Regions from separate parts of the Lysinibacillus sp. COL-1 genome, predicted to be linked through region 2. Evidence: a T-box and tRNA genes for the amino acid it is inferred to sense, from the RefSeq annotation. Region 2 holds a T-box; the other regions hold tRNA genes.

Region 1 (6,702 bases), 1.3 Mb from region 2:
GAATTAAGCCATCTTGTAAATAAACTTGATTGTCATAGCAAAGCTGAGCAATTGTTGGGAATTTCACTTCAAAATTTTGAATGTTAGTAATATCAATAAACGTCTCCTCACCAGCAGCACGTTTTTTAAAAAGTGCAAGTGCCGTAATATGTCTTGGTGCTAAGTCAAGTTGGGCATGTAAGCCTGTCATAATGGGCTGACGCTGTGCATCGACAAAGATGCCACCAGCACCTCGAACAGCTTCGGAAACTAATCCCTTCGCCTCATTTTCACACCAAAGCAGACTAGGGTGGAACTGCATAAATTCCATATCACTGATGGCAGCACCTGCGCGAAATGCTAACGCGATGCCGTCACCTGTATTGGTTGGACAATTAGATGTGCTTGAATAGAGTGCACCTGCACCACCTGTCGCTAAAATGACATGATGGGCCAAATAGCGTGTAATGCCTTTTTGTCCTTTGGTAAGTGCGCCTATGCAGTCACCATCTGTATTCCGTAAAAGCTCATAAGCCATTTCATAACAATTCACCTTTGTTTTAGGCGAAAGTTTATGAAGTAAGTAATCTATGAAAATTTGACCAGTACGATCACCACCTGCATGTAGAATACGATGATGACTATGTGCCCCTTCGAGTCCTAGAGCCGGTTTTCCATCAACATGACGATCGATAGGGAGACCAGTCTTTAAATATTTCTGCATGATTTTAGTGCCATCTTCTATGAGTGTAGTAACATGTTTTTTCTCGTGATGATATTCTCCAGCTTTCAATGTATCAGCAATGTGGTGTTCAATATGATCTTTCTCACTTGTAACAGCAGCGATGCCACCTTGTGCACGATAAGAACTACTCATATAAAGAGATGATTTTGTAACAATTTGTACTTGAAAATGTTCTTCGAGCAGTAAAGCAGCTTGAAGTGCAGCAATTCCACTGCCGATTATAAGGACATCTGCCTTTACATCCATAGTTATACCCTCTTTACAGTTGTCTTGACACTTATCTTTACATAAAATAAAAAAGAAAACAAGACTTGATGAACTAGAGAGGGAGAAGACAATGATTTATATGGATTATGCTGCGACATCACCGATGACGAAGGAGGCTCTTGCAGCTTATGTAGAGGTAGCACAGCGTTATTATGGAAATAGTGCAAGTCTTCATGATTTAGGAGGACAAGCCTATTATTTTGTCCAGCAATCAAGAGAGGTTGTAGCCAATGCTTTAGGCGTAAATAGTGACGGTATTATTTTTACAGGGAGCGGGACAGAAGGAAATATCCTGGCTATCTTGTCATTAGCGCTAGCCTCTAAAAAAGGAAAACACATTATTTCATCTCAAGCTGAGCATACGTCTGTGCATGCAGCATTGAATACGCTTGAGAAAATGGGTTTTATAGTGACAAAATTGCCTTTACAGATGGATGGATGGATTGACCTTGAACAATTACAGCAAGCAATCCGCAAAGATACGGCTTTGATTACAATTCAACATGTCAATTCTGAAATTGGTGCTATTCAGCCTGTAGAGAAAATAATAGAGATGGCTAAAAAATCTGATGTTTTCAGCCATATTGACTGTGTACAATCATTTGGGAAGCTTGCTATACCAAGTGGAGTAGATGCCATCACAATCTCAGCTCATAAAATAGGTGGACCAAAGGGGTGTGGTGCTGTCTATCTGAATCCTGCGCTCCGAGTACCTGCCTTAACACCGGGTGTGACTCATGAGAGGGGTTTAAGAGGCGGCACATTAGATACACCAGCAATTGTAGCCTTTGCGGCAGCAATTGAAAACTATCAATATGAAAGACAACATTATGAGACTTTAAGAAGATTTTTGAAAAACAATTTGCCTGAAACATGCCAATTAATAGAATGTAACCAACAATTGCCTACTATTTGTGGCGTAATGATGGATAAAATAGAGGGACAATATGTTCTTTTAAAGTTAAATGAGGCAGGAATCTGTATTTCGACGGGTAGTGCATGTGATATTCATAGTGAATCTGGAACGAAAGCCATTTTATCAATGGGTTACTCTTTGGAAGCAGCACGCCAATTTTTTAGACTATCTTTTGGAGCTTCCACAACATTTGAAGAAATTCTAAGATTGAAACAAGAGCTTTTAACTATTTAATGAAACAACAAGTGAAGGGTTTTCTATACCCTTTCCTTGTTTAGAAATAGATTATAAGCTAAGAAAATAGGTGAAATAAAATAATTGTTTTCTTTTGAAACAACAATTGTTATAATATTTTGCAGGGCAATATTTTCTCTTACTTAGCAAAAATAACTTCAAAAAGTAATAATTTCTTTTTTTTATAAAAAAGTATTGCACAATGTGAGAAAACGTTATACAATAATTCTTGTCTTGAAGGACAGGTAAACAACTTCAAAACAAGATACATAAAGAAACTTCTGCTAAGAACGCAGAAGCCAGCACATCCATGTGCAAGTCTAGTGATGATGGCAAAGAGGTCACACCCGTTCCCATACCGAACACGGAAGTTAAGCTCTTTAGCGCCGATGGTAGTTGGGGGCTTCCCCCTGTGAGAGTAGGACGTCGCTAGGCATAATACCCAGGAGGATTAGCTCAGCTGGGAGAGCATCTGCCTTACAAGCAGAGGGTCGGCGGTTCGAGCCCGTCATCCTCCACCATATGCCGGTTTAGCTCAGCAGGTAGAGCAACTGACTTGTAATCAGTAGGTCGTGGGTTCGATTCCTATAGCCGGCACCATTTTTTTAGAGCCATTAGCTCAGTTGGTAGAGCATCTGACTTTTAATCAGAGGGTCGAAGGTTCGAGTCCTTCATGGCTCACCATTTTTAAATAATAATAAGCGGGTGTGGCGGAATTGGCAGACGCACTAGACTTAGGATCTAGCGCCGCAAGGCGTGGGGGTTCGACTCCCTTCACCCGCACCATTATTTCATTGCCAGATAAAAAAACTTATGCACATGCGGAAGTAGTTCAGTGGTAGAACACCACCTTGCCAAGGTGGGGGTCGCGAGTTCGAACCTCGTCTTCCGCTCCAAATGTGCCGGGGTGGCGGAACTGGCAGACGCACAGGACTTAAAATCCTGCGGTAGGTGACTACCGTACCGGTTCGATTCCGGTCCTCGGCACCATTTTTAATGCGCCCGTAGCTCAATTGGATAGAGCGTCTGACTACGGATCAGAAGGTTATGGGTTCGACTCCTGTCGGGCGCGCCAAAAAGAACGGGAAGTAGCTCAGCTTGGTAGAGCACTTGGTTTGGGACCAAGGGGTCGCAGGTTCGAATCCTGTCTTCCCGACCATTTCCAAAGAAATTATGGGGCCTTAGCTCAGCTGGGAGAGCGCCTGCCTTGCACGCAGGAGGTCAGCGGTTCGATCCCGCTAGGCTCCACCATAATAAATTAACCAGTATAAAGATCCTGGCGGCGTAGCTCAGCTGGCTAGAGCGTACGGTTCATACCCGTAAGGTCGGGGGTTCGATCCCCTCTGCCGCCATCTTAAAGGACCTTTAGCTCAGTTGGTTAGAGCAGACGGCTCATAACCGTCCGGTCGCAGGTTCGAGTCCTGCAAGGTCCACCATTTATATATTGCAACGGAGGTATACCCAAGTCTGGCTGAAGGGATCGGTCTTGAAAACCGACAGGCGGGTAACACCGCGCGGGGGTTCGAATCCCTCTACCTCCTCCAGTTTTAAATCTTTATAAATGGTGCTTTAAAAACTCGAAACCGTATAAAATTATCGCGGGGTGGAGCAGTGGTAGCTCGTCGGGCTCATAACCCGAAGGTCGTTGGTTCAAATCCGGCCCCCGCAACCAAATGGTCCCGTGGTGTAGCGGTTAACATGCCTGCCTGTCACGCAGGAGATCGCCGGTTCGATCCCGGTCGGGACCGCCATTATTTTCATAAGAAGATATGAAAAGCAAAAGAAAATAAGCTTAGCATGGACGAAATGGGTCAGTAGCTCAGTTGGTAGAGCATTAGATTGAAGCTCTAAGTGTCGGCGGTTCGATTCCGTCCTGACCCACCATTTATGCGGGTGTAGTTTAATGGTAAAACCTCAGCCTTCCAAGCTGATGTCGTGGGTTCGATTCCCATCACCCGCTCCAAGGGCCTATAGCTCAGCTGGTTAGAGCGCACGCCTGATAAGCGTGAGGTCGATGGTTCGAGTCCATTTAGGCCCATTATTATTCCGAAGTAGCTCAGTTGGTAGTAGCACCTGACTGTTAATCAGGTTGTCGCAGGTTCGAGTCCTGCCTTCGGAGCCATTTTTATGTGGGGAAGTACTCAAGAGGCTGAAGAGGCGCCCCTGCTAAGGGTGTAGGTCGGGTAACCGGCGCGAGGGTTCAAATCCCTCCTTCTCCGCCATTGGCCCGTTGGTCAAGTGGTTAAGACACCGCCCTTTCACGGCGGTAACACGGGTTCGAATCCCGTACGGGTCATACTAAGTGCAGTAGATGAATTACATCTACTGCACTTTTTAATTGATTTGATAACATAGTTACTATAAAAATGAAGCCTTCACAGAACATCGAATCTGTGAAGGCTTGTTAATTATATAGGAAGTTAAGAAATTTTTCTCCCTTTTCCGTAGGGGATCATAAACGCATAACAAGGAACTTAGACAAATGTAAGTTCTGTATTGTATAATTTTGTATTTTGAAGCTAGATGGACTAAGCTAATGATAAAGGAGGGATAGGAATGAATGAAAAATTAAAGTGGGTGCACAATCAGCTGGATAAAGCAAATGACGGAACAGCTTTACTGCCATATTTTACATTGGAACAAGTAAAGAAAGTGGGGCAATTTCTACGTACATATGAGCAATTTGAAAAGACACCTCTCCATCATCTTGATTCACTTGCTTCATGGATGGGTGTAGAAAAAATTTTGGTAAAAGACGAATCCTATCGATTTGGCTTAAACGCATTTAAAGTATTAGGCGGAGTTTATGCAATTGCGCAGTATGTTGCCAATAGACTCCAGAAAAATATAGAGGAACTATCGTTTGAACAATTAAAATCATCAGAAGTAAAAGCGCAGATAGGTAATTTAACCTTTATTTCAACAACAGATGGTAACCATGGTCGTGGTGTGGCATGGGCGGCTCGTGAACTGGGGTATCAAGCGCGAATATATATGCCAGCTGGCAGTGCCGATGAACGTTTACAGCATATTAAAAAAGAAGGAGCCTATGCTGAAATAACGACAATGAATTATGATGAAACCGTGCGTTATTCCTCGCAGCTAGCACAAGAAAATGGCTGGGTCCTGATTCAGGATACGATGTGGGATGGCTACGAAGAAATACCATTATGGATTATGCAAGGCTACACAACACTTGTACATGAAATCGTTGAACAGATGCAGCAAGCTCCGACACATGTATTTTTACAAGCTGGTGTTGGGTCATTTGCAGGGGCAGTAGTAGCTTTTTTACAACAATATTATGAGCAGGATATTACATTTGTGTTAGTTGAGCCACATGTTGCTAATTGTTATTATGAGAGCTTTAAGGCAGGTACTGAGCAATATGTAACTGTTGGTGGAGAGATGAAAACCATAATGGCGGGCCTTGCTTGCGGTGAACCTAATCCACAGGCTTGGCAACTTTTAAAAGCCCATATAAAAATAAGCATCTCCTGTGGGGAAGAAATAGCAGCAACAGGAATGCGCGTTCTTGCAAATCCATTGGCTTCAGACTCACGTATTATAGCAGGAGAATCAGGAGCGGCTCCGTTTGGTTGCTTTTATGAATTAATGACTAATGAACACTACAAAGATTTAATACTCGACCTACAGCTAGACGAACATGCGAGGGTGTTGTTTATTAATACAGAGGGCGACACAGATAAAAAGAATTATCATCACATAGTGTGGCATGGGAAATATGCGAATCAATGAACAGTAAGATAGCTGGATCATTTTTAAACTACCAAAACAATGCAGAAGAAACGAACTATTGCGAAATAAGAGTATCTCGCGATAGTTTATTTTTTCCTTGCTTATTTTACGATTGTAAAAGACCTTATTAGTGAATAGTAATATGGGCAATTTTAAAAGCACCATAATCATCTATTGTAACAGTATAGGTCTTATAGCAATCATAGAATTGATAATTTTCTTGTGCATCATAAAAATCACACGTTTCGTTCATATCCACATAGTATTGACCATTTGAAAATTGTACATCTTATACCCCATTGTTTTAAATAGAAGTAATATGTAATTTCATTACTATATTTCTCTAATTTTTGATAAGCTGAACTGCCAAGTGCAAGCATATCAGCAATCCAATAAAAATCACCCTCATTGAGTGCCATCTCATAATACAAACGGAATGCTTACACGAATTGACCAGCTAGTATAGCGTCTGCTTCGTTAGTGGATTCTGTTTCAATAATAGATAGTTGACTGTTTTCATAAACATTCGCAACAGCACGAACTTCATTTGCTGAAAGTGGCTTAGCAATCCATCCAAATTGGTCAAGCATACTGTAAAGAGGGATGGAGAAGGCAAAGTTAGTACTTGTTTTGTATGACTCTTATGGTGACAATTTGGGCACTTCATCCTATCACGTTCCTGTGAAATATTTATTATTCATATCGGTGTATAAAAACTCAGATTATAGATTTTTATGGAATTATATATTCTGAAAGGATGATTATAGTTCGATTAATATTTTTTATTTTGTCTTGACCTTAA
Region 2 (6,702 bases):
CACTCCCTGGTCCAAAGAATAGGTGCTTATTTGCCGTGTCTAGCACCGTATCTGAATGATCAATAAGCCAAATTTGGTTTTTAGTGCCCAACTGTTGGATTTGCTCTAAGATTTTTAGTAATGTGTCATGGTCAAGACCAACAGAAATTTCGTCGACAATAATGACCGTGTTTTCGCTAGTAGCCATGAATTCTGCTAAGTAAAGTCTTGTTAATTCTCCGCCCGACAATGTCCCCATAATACGATTTAATGTTAAATAGCCAATATTCATCTGGATAATATTTTGAAGAATATGTTGCTTCTCTTCACTTATATTTAATTCTTTTGATAAGGAATAGATCGTTTCGATACTGAAATTGTGAATATCAGAAATACTGTATGATTCATTCCATAAAGCTATTTTATGTTGCTCCACTTCAGGACTATAGCGTTTACCTGAGCATTTTTTACATTCTACATTTTTCGTCGTGCCACGTCCTTTACATGCAGGACACCAGCCTAATGCATTGTTAAAGGAAAACATCTCTGGAGAAAGTTGAAATTCATCCGCCAGTCGATTACGAATTTCTTTAAAAACACCCGTATGAGTACCAATCGTTGAACGTGGGTTGCTGGAGATAGAGGATTTTCCTAAAAAAAGTACGAGGGGCATATCCTCCATTTTGATGGCACTGAAGTTCGTTTCCATAATGTTTGGAAATAAATATTGATACTCCGCCTTAGGTAATAAAGAAACGAGACGTTTTTTGGATTCTTCCCCAATCGTTTGACAAAATGTCGTTTTCCCTGAGCCAGACAAACCGGCTATACCCAATGATTGATGTTCTGGTAAGACGACATCTAAACGGTTGATATTGTTGGCAATTAGTTGATTGATCTTCATTTAGTTATCCTTCCATGTCTAGTAAATTAAAAAATTTGAGTGAAAATGAAAGAACACAATTCTTGCTACGGAATTGCGCTCTCCTTGTTATCGTTTGATTTGTATTAGGCTAGTACTTTTTCAAGCTGTGTGCTCATATTCGTCCAAGCATATGTTGCCCCTTCGATTGCCCCTTGACGAGCTTTTGTTTCTTCGCTAAAGCCACTTTGATCAAGATGAAGCTGAGTCGTGCCATCTGAATCTTGTGTTAATGTCCATGTAACAGTCGTTGTTTCACCAGCACTTGTCCAAGTGTAAGATAATGTATGAGGCTCTTCTACTACAAGTACCTCACAGTCTACAATGCCGTCCCACCATTCATTTGGTTCAGCACGGAATTGAAATTTATGCCCAACGATTGGTTGGAAGTCATTATTCCAAATCCATTTTGCTAGCGTATCTGAATCGGTTAAAGCATGCCAAACCTGCTCGATTGAACTTGTAAATGTAAAATCTAATGATACATCTGGTTTCATTTTTTTTCCTCCAATAATAGATGTAATTTAGCGATTCTTTCTTTCCAAAATCCTTCATAAAACGATACCCAATCCTGTATTTCTTTCAACGGGGCCGCATTCAGCCGATACCTTGTCTCTCTACCTTCCTTGCGAGCAACGACAAGACCTGCATCTTTCAGGATGGCTAAATGTTTCGAAACAGCGGTACGCCCCATGTCAAATTGAGCGGTTAATTCGTGAAGCGGTAACTCATCTGTCTCTGCCAGTAAACGAATCAACTTTCGTCTTGTAGGGTCAGCAATGGCTACATAAACGTCACGCTCTTGATGATTATTATTCAAAACCACCACCCTTTCTAATAGGACACTAAATGGTGTCTTAATTATATGACACCATTTAGTGTCCGGTCAATGATTATTTTGGACAAAATGAGATGGATTCTATACCTATAAAGAAGAAACAGCCAAAATGCAAAAAAAGTACAGAGGTGAGAGCCTTTGTACTTTTCGTTCATTATTAGTATCTATTTCTTTAAATTTATTATGAGAGCCATGAAAACCAGAGTATGTAGTAAGCCTATATGTTGACTCATTGTTTTCTCTATTACTCGAAATCGTTTATTTAAGAAACGCTCATTTGTCTAATCAACTTGTTTCAGTATTTTTTCAATGCTTTGCCACTTTCAGAAATTTCGTGATAACCATTAATCAATTTAGCTTCCCTAACTCTCGCGCTAGCCAGCTAACATATTGCTTTTCTTGATGAAGAGTGGCAATCATTTTTCAACGATAAGGATTTGACAAAGCACTTAATACTAATAGTAATTCATCCCCATTTAATGTATTTTTCCTCTGTAATCATTTTATTACACACGACCATATACATTAAAAGGAAAAACCATGATCATCACAAGAAAGGCTGTGGATTTACGCTAGTTCTAAAGGTAAAAATGCATAGTCTCCATCTCTTATAATTGGACATTTGCGCACAGCTATTGGCTGCTGAAAAAGAGGGCCATCAATGACGGTTGTATGGAATTCTCCTCCCTCCCCGCACGGGTCAATCTTACGAGCTTCTAGTTCTAATACATATTCAGGGGTAAGTATTCGCCCTAAATCATCCTCAGTCATTCCTAAGGATAAGTTGACCGTGACAATCATCGTGATAAATCCTAAGTTAATAAATTCATCGACTGCTTCGCGATGGTCCATTTCCCATAATGGCATGCCTAGCTGTAACCCAGCATTTTTTGTGACCTTATCATGCCAGCAGCCATGTGCAGGCATATCTAAGTCACCTGTCACTAACACTTCTGCCCCCTGCTGTTTTGCCTTTTCTAAAAGGTGCATAAAGACACTTTCGTAGTCTGCCCAACTAGCTGCAGCCGTAAAGACAGGCAATCCGATCGAGTCAGCCTGCGCCTGGATAAGCTCAGGTGGCATGCCGTGTGACCTCGAACGTTTCCCTTCCTCCTCTAGCATCACAAGCAGTCCTACAGCCTGACCTACCTGGGATGCTTTATATAAAGCTAAAGTACTGTCCTTTCCACCACTAAATGAGGCAATAAATGGACGATTTTGTGCATTCTGTTTCCAGCCTGTTGTATCTGTCATTCCCTTATCTCCTTGTCAAAAATAGTCTGTTAGCATCCTTATCAAAAAATTGAGTCATAGTAGCATCATTTTTAATCGCTATATCCCCATTTCTTCAGGAAATTTTCAAGATATAACACCCCTTCATTTTATCATAAGTAGAATAAAAATCTGGCTAACTATGTTGGAGGGGCGCTATGAGTGATTATGTAACCATAATTAAGACAACTAATTGGGACAATGCCTGTTATTTTAGTAGGTTCTACAGTAATTGTCTTAAATCAAACGAGAGAAGTTCTACTTCAATTTCGTGCTGATATCGAAATGTGGGGATTACCTGGAGGAGTAATGGAGCCAGGGGAAACCCTTGAAGAAACAGCGAAGTGAGAGCTGTATGAAAAGACAGAATTGCATGCAAACAATCTTCAGTTTTTAACGATATTATCAGGTTATCAGGACTATTTTAAATATCCTAATGGGGGCGTAACGGCAGTCTTTTTAACTGATCAGACAGATGGATGGCGAAAGCTTAAAATTGGACTACTTCCCGAAAGCAAAGGATGTAATCGATCACCACCTCATAACAACAGCCTCCTAATTAAATAGGAGGCTGTTGTAGTCGTTATTAATAGGCTTGTGCAAACCAAACCGTATGTTTAGCTTCATTTCCACAGCCAATACATGTTGTTTTTGTTGTTGGTGGATTAAACGGCATATTACGAGATGTATATTTTGTTTCTTCCTTCACTTTTTCCTCGCATGCATCTTCTCCACACCAACCAGCTAGTACCCAGCCAGGAATTGTACCGTTTGCTTTGGCTGCTTCAATATGCTGTTGTAATTGTGGTAATGAATCAATCATTGTATGTGTGTTTGCTTCACGGAACTGACGTGCTTTTTCGAGTAAGCGCGCTTGCATGGTTGTTAATTCTTCTTCAATGGCTGTGATAATCGTAGCTAAATCAATTGTTCGTTTTTCCTCTTCATCACGGGCTTTAAGTAAAGCTTGATTGTTGTCAAGATCACGAGGTCCTAATTCAATGCGAACTGGCACCCCTTTTAGCTCCCATTCATTGAACTTAAAGCCTGGTGATTGGTCCGAATCGTCAAGGCGTACGCGAATGCCCTTCGCTTTTAAAGCGACAAAAATTTCATCTAGATGCTCCATAATTTGAGGGTTCTTTTTCCATGGTCCCACTGGAATTAAAACAACTTGAGTTGGCGCGATGCGAGGAGGTAAAACAAGCCCCTGCTCATCACCATGCACCATAATTACCGAGCCGATTAAGCGCGTAGATGTACCCCAAGATGTTGTGTGTACATACTCATGCTGGTTCGCTTTATTTAAATACTTAATGTTAAAGGCTTCTGCAAATTTCGTGCCTAAATAATGAGATGTACCAGCTTGCACAGCCTTGCCATTTTTCATCATCGCCTCAATCGAATACGTATCGACAGCACCTGCAAAACGTTCAGAAGGTGTTTTTTGTCCGTCATAAACTGGAATTGCTAGTACTTGTTCTACAACTTCTTTATAGATTTCAAGCATTTGCATCGTTTCTTGACGAGCATCCTCTTCATCGACGTGCGCTGTATGTCCTTCTTGCCATAAAAATTCAGATGTGCGAATAAAAGGAAGAGTTTTCTTTTCCCAACGGAAGACGTTTGCCCATTGATTAATCAAAACGGGTAGGTCACGGTAGCTTTTAATCCAATTGGAGTAAAGATGGCCAATCATCGTTTCAGACGTTGGACGTAGTGCCAGACGTTCTTCTAATTGTTCCCCTGCTGCCTCTGTTACCCAAGGTAGCTCAGGTGAGAATCCTTCGATATGATCCTTTTCTTTTTGGAAGAAAGATTCAGGAATAAGCATTGGGAAATAGGCATTACGATGCCCTGTCTCTTTAAAGCGACGATCCATTTCCTCTTGAATATGCTCCCAAATCTCATAGCCATCAGGTTTAAAGGCAATACAGCCACGAACAGGTGTATAATCCATTAAATCAGCTTTTTGGATAGTCTCAATATACCATTTCGAAAAATCTTCTAATTGTTTTGACATGTGATCTCCTCCAATTTTTGTTAAATCATTGTTGCCTTGGTGTAAGAAAAACAGTGCCATCTACCAGGGCGTTTAGCTTGTTTCAGCGAGCTGTTACTATCAAGCTGAATGAAAAAAGCACAAAGCTGTCCTCTGAATAAGGACGTCTTTGTGCTGGATAGACGTGGTACCACCTTGATTTAGCTTTAAGTAGAACTTAAAACCCTCTCACGTTTGGTAACGAAAACGACTCGGTTATGTTTGCATAACATCTCCGTGGTAGGTGTTCAGTAAAGAAGCGGTGATATAGCTCTCAGCAATTGCTATATTTTCTGTCTCACAATTCTTACTTACTTGGCCACATCATCAAATTGAATATTGTATGAACTGTTTGGCTTTATCCCACTTTAGCAAAATCATTCAGGAATAGCAATTCATAACTGGTCTATTTTGTCACAGAATTAACGATTAAATCTGTAAAATCATCTACAGACAATGGCTTACTGAAATAATAACCCTGCACATACTCACAGCCATGCTCACGAAGTACGTTCAATTCAGCTTCTTCCTCGACACCTTCAGCAACTACTTGAAGATTTAAAGCATGTGCTAAGGAAATCATAGCTGAAATCATCGCAATCCCTGATTTTTCAGGCACAATGTCACGGACAAAGGCACGGTCAATTTTAAGGACATCCACAGGGAATTTTTTTAAGTAGTTTAACGATGAATAGCCTGTCCCGAAATCGTCTAATGAAATCGTAATGCCCAATGCCCGTAATTGCTTGATGGTATCAATTAAATCTTCCGTATAATCAAGCATACTCATTTCCGTAATTTCAATTTCTAATAAGTGTGGGTCAATGCCTGTTTCTGCAATGACTTCACACACCATGTCCACAAAGCTACTTGTACTAATATGAATCGGAGAAATATTGACGGCTACGCGCAATGTTAAATTATGTGCTTCATTCCAAAAACGAGCTTGAGCACAGGCTTTATGTAATACCCAAACACCGATATCATTAATAAGCCCACATTCTTCTGCAAATGGAATAAAACGATCTGGTGGAATATGACCTAATTCAGGATCATACCAGCGTAGCAAGGCTTCCATGCCAATGACCGTATCTGTTTTTAAATCAATTTTAGGCTGGTAATGTAATTCTAAGCGGTCCTGTTTTAATGCTTGGTGTAATTTTGTTTCTAATAGAAGCCATTTATCGTTGGCTTCATCCATATTGTCACGGTATAAACGGTACTGATTTCCACGCGTAGATTTTGCTGCATACATGGCAATATCCGCATTTTTCAATAATTCTTCTACAGAGTTTGCATGATCTGGGAATATACTAATGCCGATACTGATGCTTGCATAAAATTCATAGGTATCGACGATGAAACTTTCATTGAAGACATTAATGATTTCTTTGGCCATTTCGTCAATGCGACTGACGTCATTTAAAATCATGACAAATTCATCACTATTGTGGCGATAGAATGAATTAGATGTATAATCAACATTTCGTAGACGATTCGACATTTCCACTAAAAACATATCGCCGATAATATGACCAAGCCCGTCGTTAATGTGTTTGAATCGATTCACATCAATGAAAAATAACGCAAATTTATCTCCTGTACGTCGAGATTGATGGAATTCATTTTCTAAACGCTGTTCTAGTTTAC
Region 3 (6,702 bases), on a different contig from region 2:
TATTTGTCCAATTGCTGTAGTAAGGTTAGCAGTTCAGTAAGACGGTCTGCTGTTTCTTTGTTGTGAGCTATAACTGCTGCAAAAATAGGAACAGCCTCTTGTAAGAGTATATAACTAAAATAATAATAGCTTACAAAAGCTTTCTGCTCATAACCCTTTGGCGTTTCCTCCTCCCATTCCAGCTCATCATTCTCTTCGTGATCCATCCATAAATATTTGACATCTAACAGCTCCTGCATAGTTTGAACTGAATAGGATGGGTCTAGATAATCTTCAGAAATTGCATGTGCCACAGCTAAATAAAGCTCTACTTCTTGTACAGAGACATCCCCCGTATTTTTGCTAGCAAGCTTTTTTAGAAGGACAAGCAAAGCCCATGGTGTGACCTGCCATAGTGTACCTTGATGCTCCACTAACTCAGCTAGCTCTGTATATTGCTCCTGTTCAATCAGCTGAGGGATAGCCGTTCCTCTTCCATAAGGTGTCGTCAATTGTAACCACGGGATACTCGGAATTTGCTCATTCAACATAGCGTTTCGTCCTCTCCACAATCAGTTAATAGCATGGTTTTTGATAAAAATAATTGGGTGTATGATAAATATTGACATAAGGTTTATGGAAAATATGAGTCGTTGCGGGCGAAAGTGGTGGGATTAGCCATGTCCAGTTGCCTGTAACGTCTCGTCCTGCTGATTCCTCTGCTTCTTCAAACAATTTAAACTGCTGAGCAGCTGTATGATGATCGACAATGCTCACGCCTTGTTCTTTAAAAGAATGAAGGACAGCAATATTAAGTTCCACTAATGCACGATCACGCCAAAGTGAAGCTTGCTTGGTTGTATCAAGATTAAAAACCTCCGCAATAGCTGGTAGCATATTATAACGGTCATGATCTGCTAAATTACGTGCACCGATTTCTGTCCCCATATACCAGCCATTAAAGGGTGCGGCTTGGAAATCAATGCCTGCCATTTGAAAACGCATACTTGAAATTATGGGTACAGCATACCATTTCATTCCTAATTTCTCTACATCCACTGACTCTGGATGACGAATTGGCACCTCTAAAATATATTCTACAGGAATTGTAAACAGCTGCGGAGCTCGCTCATCTACTTGTATAACAAGAGGTAACACATCGAATGGTGTCCTCTCACTTTTCCAACCTAACGATTCACATACTTTAGTAAAAACAATAGAATGTGCATCACCAATAACGCCAGCTTCCGTTTCATAGCCTGCATAACGAATTAGCTGATGATTCCATATACGCACTCTGTTCGAAGCAAATACTGTTATTGTTGGACGGATTTTTCCACTATTTGTTGCATAATCGATATGCTCCAGTAGTTTTTGAAAAATATCCTGTTCATCTAAAACGGCACGTGCATCTACTACATGCAATGATTGCCAAAACAGACGACCAATACATTTGTTACTATTACGCCACGCCACCCGTGCACCAAAAGCTAGCTCCTCTGTTGTTGGGTCGTACTCACCTGCATTCTTAATCTGTTGTAATCTATTCGCTAACCAACGCTCTGATTCATCTTGTTCTGTCTGATATAAACTTAAAAATTGCTGGATCTCCTGTATATTCATTTCGATTCCTCCACTTATCCTCATATTAGAGGAACAAAACGACAAGCACCACGAAAATAGCTATAAAAAAACATACATATTGCATATATGAAATAGTTTGTTCAAATTTATAATGAATCGAATCATGATTAGAAGATATTGTGAATGAAGAAGGAAAAGAGGTGGGCGACATCTTATAGAAAGGAGAAACAAAATATTAGTCATGTAAAAAAGCTACTGAACCATTGATAGCGGATTCGTAGCTTTCACTCTTTACTAATGTATCATTTATTGATAAAAGAAAAAGCATGTAACACAATATTTGTGCTACATGCTTGATGACCCGTACGGGATTCGAACCCGTGTTACCGCCGTGAAAGGGCGGTGTCTTAACCACTTGACCAACGGGCCGTGGCTCCGAAGGCAGGACTCGAACCTGCGACAACCTGATTAACAGTCAGGTGCTACTACCAACTGAGCTACTTCGGAATAATGATGGGCCTAAATGGACTCGAACCATCGACCTCACGCTTATCAGGCGTGCGCTCTAACCAGCTGAGCTATAGGCCCATTTTGGAGCGGGTGATGAGAATCGAACTCACGACATCAGCTTGGAAGGCTGAGGTTTTACCATTAAACTACACCCGCAAATAATGGTGGGTCAGGACGGAATCGAACCGCCGACACTTAGAGCTTCAATCTAATGCTCTACCAACTGAGCTACTGACCCAAAATGGAGGAGGTAGAGGGATTCGAACCCCCGCGCGGTGTTACCCGCCTGTCGGTTTTCAAGACCGATCCCTTCAGCCAGACTTGGGTATACCTCCAAAAATATTGAACTGGTGGAGCCTAGCGGGATCGAACCGCTGACCTCCTGCGTGCAAGGCAGGCGCTCTCCCAGCTGAGCTAAGGCCCCATTTATCATAAAAAATGGTCGGAATGACAGGATTCGAACCTACGACCCCTTGGTCCCAAACCAAGTGCTCTACCAAGCTGAGCTACATTCCGAAAACATAAATTTATTGGCGCGCCCGACAGGAGTCGAACCCATAACCTTCTGATCCGTAGTCAGACGCTCTATCCAATTGAGCTACGGGCGCAATATTCATTAAAAAACGATGAGCCATGAAGGACTCGAACCTTCGACCCTCTGATTAAAAGTCAGATGCTCTACCAACTGAGCTAATGGCTCGTAAAAAAGAAAAATGGCTGGGGTACTAGGATTCGAACCTAGGCATGACGGAATCAAAATCCGTTGCCTTACCGCTTGGCTATACCCCAATTTGAAAATGGGGCGACTGATGGGAATCGAACCCACGAATGTCGGAACCACAATCCGATGCGTTAACCACTTCGCCACAATCGCCACTATATAAATTATAACAGCTGTATATGAACGAGTACCTCAATACCTGGCAGGGGCAGTAGGAATCGAACCCACACCAAAGGTTTTGGAGACCTCTATTCTACCGTTGAACTATGCCCCTAAAATGGTGGAGGGGGACGGATTCGAACCGCCGAACCCTAAGGAGCGGATTTACAGTCCGCCGCGTTTAGCCACTTCGCTACCCCTCCAAGGGAATGGTGCCGGCGATAGGAGTCGAACCCACGACCTACTGATTACAAGTCAGTTGCTCTACCAACTGAGCTACACCGGCAAAAAAAATGGCGGTCCCGACCGGGATCGAACCGGCGATCTCCTGCGTGACAGGCAGGCATGTTAACCGCTACACCACGGGACCATTTGGTTGCGGGGGCTGGATTTGAACCAACGACCTTCGGGTTATGAGCCCGACGAGCTACCACTGCTCCACCCCGCGATAATACTATACTGTTTTAAAAATAATGGTGGAGGATGACGGGCTCGAACCGCCGACCCTCTGCTTGTAAGGCAGATGCTCTCCCAGCTGAGCTAATCCTCCACGAAAAATAAGCGAAGCGATGTCCTACTCTCACAGGGGGAAGCCCCCAACTACCATCGGCGCTAAAGAGCTTAACTTCCGTGTTCGGTATGGGAACGGGTGTGGCCTCTTTGCCATCATCACTTCACTTATTCAGTTGAAAGAGTTGTTCTTTCAAAACTGGATAAACGGTTCATTGAATGTTTCAAACGTTTTGGTTAAGTCCTCGATCGATTAGTATTCGTCAGCTCCATGTGTCACCACACTTCCACCTCGAACCTATCTACCTCATCGTCTTTGAGGGATCTTACTTACTTGCGTAATGGGAAATCTCATCTTGAGGGGGGCTTCATGCTTAGATGCTTTCAGCACTTATCCCGTCCACACATAGCTACCCAGCGATGCCTTTGGCAAGACAACTGGTACACCAGCGGTGTGTCCATCCCGGTCCTCTCGTACTAAGGACAGCTCCTCTCAAATTTCCTACGCCCACGACGGATAGGGACCGAACTGTCTCACGACGTTCTGAACCCAGCTCGCGTACCGCTTTAATGGGCGAACAGCCCAACCCTTGGGACCGACTACAGCCCCAGGATGCGATGAGCCGACATCGAGGTGCCAAACCTCCCCGTCGATGTGGACTCTTGGGGGAGATAAGCCTGTTATCCCCGGGGTAGCTTTTATCCGTTGAGCGATGGCCCTTCCATGCGGAACCACCGGATCACTAAGCCCGTCTTTCGACCCTGCTCGACTTGTAGGTCTCGCAGTCAAGCTCCCTTGTGCCTTTACACTCTACGAATGATTTCCAACCATTCTGAGGGAACCTTTGGGCGCCTCCGTTACCTTTTAGGAGGCGACCGCCCCAGTCAAACTGTCCGCCTGACACTGTCTCCTACCCCGCTAAGGGGCATGGGTTAGAATTTCAATACAACCAGGGTAGTATCCCACCGACGCCTCCTTCGAAGCTGGCGCTCCGAGATCTCTGGCTCCTACCTATCCTGTACAAGTTGTACCAAAATTCAATATCAGGCTACAGTAAAGCTCCACGGGGTCTTTCCGTCCTGTCGCGGGTAACCTGCATCTTCACAGGTACTATAATTTCACCGAGTCTCTCGTTGAGACAGTGCCCAGATCGTTACGCCTTTCGTGCGGGTCGGAACTTACCCGACAAGGAATTTCGCTACCTTAGGACCGTTATAGTTACGGCCGCCGTTTACTGGGGCTTCAATTCGCAGCTTCGCTTGCGCTAACCACTCCTCTTAACCTTCCAGCACCGGGCAGGCGTCAGCCCCTATACGTCACCTTACGGTTTTGCAGAGACCTGTGTTTTTGCTAAACAGTCGCCTGGGCCTATTCACTGCGGCTCTCATGCGCTTGCACGCTCAAGAGCACCCCTTCTCCCGAAGTTACGGGGTCATTTTGCCGAGTTCCTTAACGAGAGTTCTCTCGCACACCTTAGGATTCTCTCCTCGACTACCTGTGTCGGTTTGCGGTACGGGCACCTCTCACCTCGATAGAGGCTTTTCTTGGCAGTGTGAAATCAGGAACTTCGTCCATACGGACTCGCCATCACAGCTCAACGTTACAGTGTGCGGATTTGCCTACACACACGCCTTACTGCTTGGACGCGCATAACCAACAGCGCGCTTACCCTATCCTACTGCGTCCCCCCATTTCTCAAACGGTGAGGAGGTGGTACAGGAATATCAACCTGTTGTCCATCGCCTACGCCTATCGGCCTCGGCTTAGGTCCCGACTAACCCTGAGCGGACGAGCCTTCCTCAGGAAACCTTAGTCATACGGTGGACGGGATTCTCACCCGTCTTTCGCTACTCATACCGGCATTCTCACTTCTAAGCGCTCCACCAGTCCTTCCGGTCTGACTTCAACGCACTTAGAACGCTCTCCTACCACTGACATCGTAGATGTCAATCCACAGCTTCGGTGAATCGTTTAGCCCCGATACATTTTCGGCGCAGCGTCACTCGACCAGTGAGCTATTACGCACTCTTTAAATGATGGCTGCTTCTAAGCCAACATCCTGGTTGTCTGTGCAACGCCACATCCTTTTCCACTTAACGATTACTTTGGGACCTTAGCTGGTGGTCTGGGCTGTTTCCCTTTTGACTACGGATCTTATCACTCGCAGTCTGACTCCCGTGTATAAATATCTGGCATTCGGAGTTTGTCTGAATTCGGTAAACCGGGATGGCCCCCTAGTCCAAACAGTGCTCTACCTCCAGTATTCTCATCACGAGGCTAGCCCTAAAGCTATTTCGGAGAGAACCAGCTATCTCCAAGTTCGATTGGAATTTCTCCGCTACCCACACCTCATCCCCGCACTTTTCAACGTGCGTGGGTTCGGGCCTCCAGTAAGTGTTACCTTACCTTCACCCTGGACATGGGTAGATCACCTGGTTTCGGGTCTACGACCACGTACTATTTCGCCCTATTCAGACTCGCTTTCGCTGCGGCTCCGCCTTCTAAAGCTTAACCTCGCACGTAATCGTAACTCGCCGGTTCATTCTACAAAAGGCACGCTATCACCCATTAACGGGCTCTAACTACTTGTAGGCACACGGTTTCAGGATCTCTTTCACTCCCCTTCCGGGGTGCTTTTCACCTTTCCCTCACGGTACTGGTTCACTATCGGTCACTAGGTAGTATTTAGCCTTGGGAGATGGTCCTCCCAGATTCCGACGGAATTTCACGTGTTCCGCCGTACTCAGGATCCACTCAGGAGAGAACGAACTTTCGACTACAGGGCTTTTACCTGCTCTGGCGGACCTTTCCAAGTCGCTTCATCTAACTCGCTCTTTTGTAACTCCGTATTGAGTGTCCTACAACCCCAAGAGGCAAGCCTCTTGGTTTGGGCTCTTCCCGTTTCGCTCGCCGCTACTCAGGGAATCGATTTTTCTTTCTCTTCCTCCAGGTACTTAGATGTTTCAGTTCCCTGGGTCTGCCTTCAAGACGCTATGTATTCACGTCAAGATACTACGCGATTAAACGTAGTGGGTTCCCCCATTCGGAAATCTCCGGATCAAAGCTCACTTACAGCTCCCCGAAGCATATCGGTGTTAGTGCCGTCCTTCTTCGGCTCCTAGTGCCAAGGCATTCGCCGTGCGCCCTTAATAACTTAACCTAACGGCTTTCAATACACATCACATTTCGTTGTCAGCTTCACTCGTTCAATCAGTCACGTACTCAAGTACGCTCCTTC

What was found. The T-box of region 2 lies ahead of proS (proline--tRNA ligase). A T-box ahead of a tRNA ligase gene usually reads a tRNA of that ligase, here a tRNA-Pro.
Region 1: it has a tRNA-Pro gene. The T-box ahead of proS (proline--tRNA ligase) is inferred to sense a tRNA for this amino acid. The anticodon was not compared.
Region 3: it has a tRNA-Pro gene. The T-box ahead of proS (proline--tRNA ligase) is inferred to sense a tRNA for this amino acid. The anticodon was not compared.

Annotation. Positions count from the first base shown of each region.
Region 1 covers NZ_JCAWSJ010000004.1:3,431,718-3,438,419, reverse strand. Annotated here, with positions in the region: gene nadB (L-aspartate oxidase) at 1-970, opposite strand, end outside; gene AC6BKE_RS25190 (cysteine desulfurase family protein) at 1,071-2,141, shown strand; rRNA gene rrf (5S ribosomal RNA) at 2,461-2,576, shown strand; tRNA gene AC6BKE_RS25180 (tRNA-Val) at 2,587-2,662, shown strand; tRNA gene AC6BKE_RS25175 (tRNA-Thr) at 2,666-2,741, shown strand; tRNA gene AC6BKE_RS25170 (tRNA-Lys) at 2,750-2,825, shown strand; tRNA gene AC6BKE_RS25165 (tRNA-Leu) at 2,843-2,927, shown strand; tRNA gene AC6BKE_RS25160 (tRNA-Gly) at 2,963-3,037, shown strand; tRNA gene AC6BKE_RS25155 (tRNA-Leu) at 3,043-3,131, shown strand; tRNA gene AC6BKE_RS25150 (tRNA-Arg) at 3,140-3,216, shown strand; tRNA gene AC6BKE_RS25145 (tRNA-Pro) at 3,224-3,300, shown strand; tRNA gene AC6BKE_RS25140 (tRNA-Ala) at 3,317-3,392, shown strand; tRNA gene AC6BKE_RS25135 (tRNA-Met) at 3,420-3,493, shown strand; tRNA gene AC6BKE_RS25130 (tRNA-Ile) at 3,501-3,577, shown strand; tRNA gene AC6BKE_RS25125 (tRNA-Ser) at 3,593-3,685, shown strand; tRNA gene AC6BKE_RS25120 (tRNA-Met) at 3,739-3,813, shown strand; tRNA gene AC6BKE_RS25115 (tRNA-Asp) at 3,817-3,892, shown strand; tRNA gene AC6BKE_RS25110 (tRNA-Phe) at 3,950-4,025, shown strand; tRNA gene AC6BKE_RS25105 (tRNA-Gly) at 4,031-4,104, shown strand; tRNA gene AC6BKE_RS25100 (tRNA-Ile) at 4,106-4,179, shown strand; tRNA gene AC6BKE_RS25095 (tRNA-Asn) at 4,187-4,263, shown strand; tRNA gene AC6BKE_RS25090 (tRNA-Ser) at 4,273-4,363, shown strand; tRNA gene AC6BKE_RS25085 (tRNA-Glu) at 4,366-4,437, shown strand; gene AC6BKE_RS25080 (diaminopropionate ammonia-lyase) at 4,698-5,900, shown strand.
Region 2 covers NZ_JCAWSJ010000004.1:2,127,861-2,134,562, reverse strand. Annotated here, with positions in the region: gene AC6BKE_RS18945 (ATP-binding cassette domain-containing protein) at 1-883, opposite strand, end outside; gene AC6BKE_RS18940 (SRPBCC family protein) at 988-1,398, opposite strand; gene AC6BKE_RS18935 (ArsR/SmtB family transcription factor) at 1,395-1,721, opposite strand; gene AC6BKE_RS18930 (Dph6-related ATP pyrophosphatase) at 2,307-2,993, opposite strand; gene AC6BKE_RS18925 (NUDIX domain-containing protein) at 3,213-3,359, shown strand; gene proS (proline--tRNA ligase) at 3,598-5,034, opposite strand; T-box leader at 5,170-5,389, opposite strand; gene AC6BKE_RS18915 (putative bifunctional diguanylate cyclase/phosphodiesterase) at 5,459-6,702, opposite strand, start outside.
Region 3 covers NZ_JCAWSJ010000002.1:642,373-649,074, reverse strand. Annotated here, with positions in the region: gene AC6BKE_RS03690 (hypothetical protein) at 1-530, opposite strand, end outside; gene AC6BKE_RS03685 (nitric oxide synthase oxygenase) at 556-1,602, opposite strand; tRNA gene AC6BKE_RS03680 (tRNA-Glu) at 1,921-1,992, opposite strand; tRNA gene AC6BKE_RS03675 (tRNA-Asn) at 1,994-2,070, opposite strand; tRNA gene AC6BKE_RS03670 (tRNA-Ile) at 2,078-2,151, opposite strand; tRNA gene AC6BKE_RS03665 (tRNA-Gly) at 2,156-2,229, opposite strand; tRNA gene AC6BKE_RS03660 (tRNA-Phe) at 2,236-2,311, opposite strand; tRNA gene AC6BKE_RS03655 (tRNA-Ser) at 2,316-2,408, opposite strand; tRNA gene AC6BKE_RS03650 (tRNA-Ala) at 2,422-2,497, opposite strand; tRNA gene AC6BKE_RS03645 (tRNA-Pro) at 2,513-2,589, opposite strand; tRNA gene AC6BKE_RS03640 (tRNA-Arg) at 2,605-2,681, opposite strand; tRNA gene AC6BKE_RS03635 (tRNA-Lys) at 2,701-2,773, opposite strand; tRNA gene AC6BKE_RS03630 (tRNA-Gln) at 2,788-2,862, opposite strand; tRNA gene AC6BKE_RS03625 (tRNA-His) at 2,872-2,947, opposite strand; tRNA gene AC6BKE_RS03620 (tRNA-Trp) at 2,995-3,068, opposite strand; tRNA gene AC6BKE_RS03615 (tRNA-Tyr) at 3,073-3,156, opposite strand; tRNA gene AC6BKE_RS03610 (tRNA-Thr) at 3,164-3,239, opposite strand; tRNA gene AC6BKE_RS03605 (tRNA-Asp) at 3,248-3,323, opposite strand; tRNA gene AC6BKE_RS03600 (tRNA-Met) at 3,327-3,401, opposite strand; tRNA gene AC6BKE_RS03595 (tRNA-Val) at 3,428-3,503, opposite strand; rRNA gene rrf (5S ribosomal RNA) at 3,515-3,630, opposite strand; rRNA gene AC6BKE_RS03585 (23S ribosomal RNA) at 3,697-6,624, opposite strand.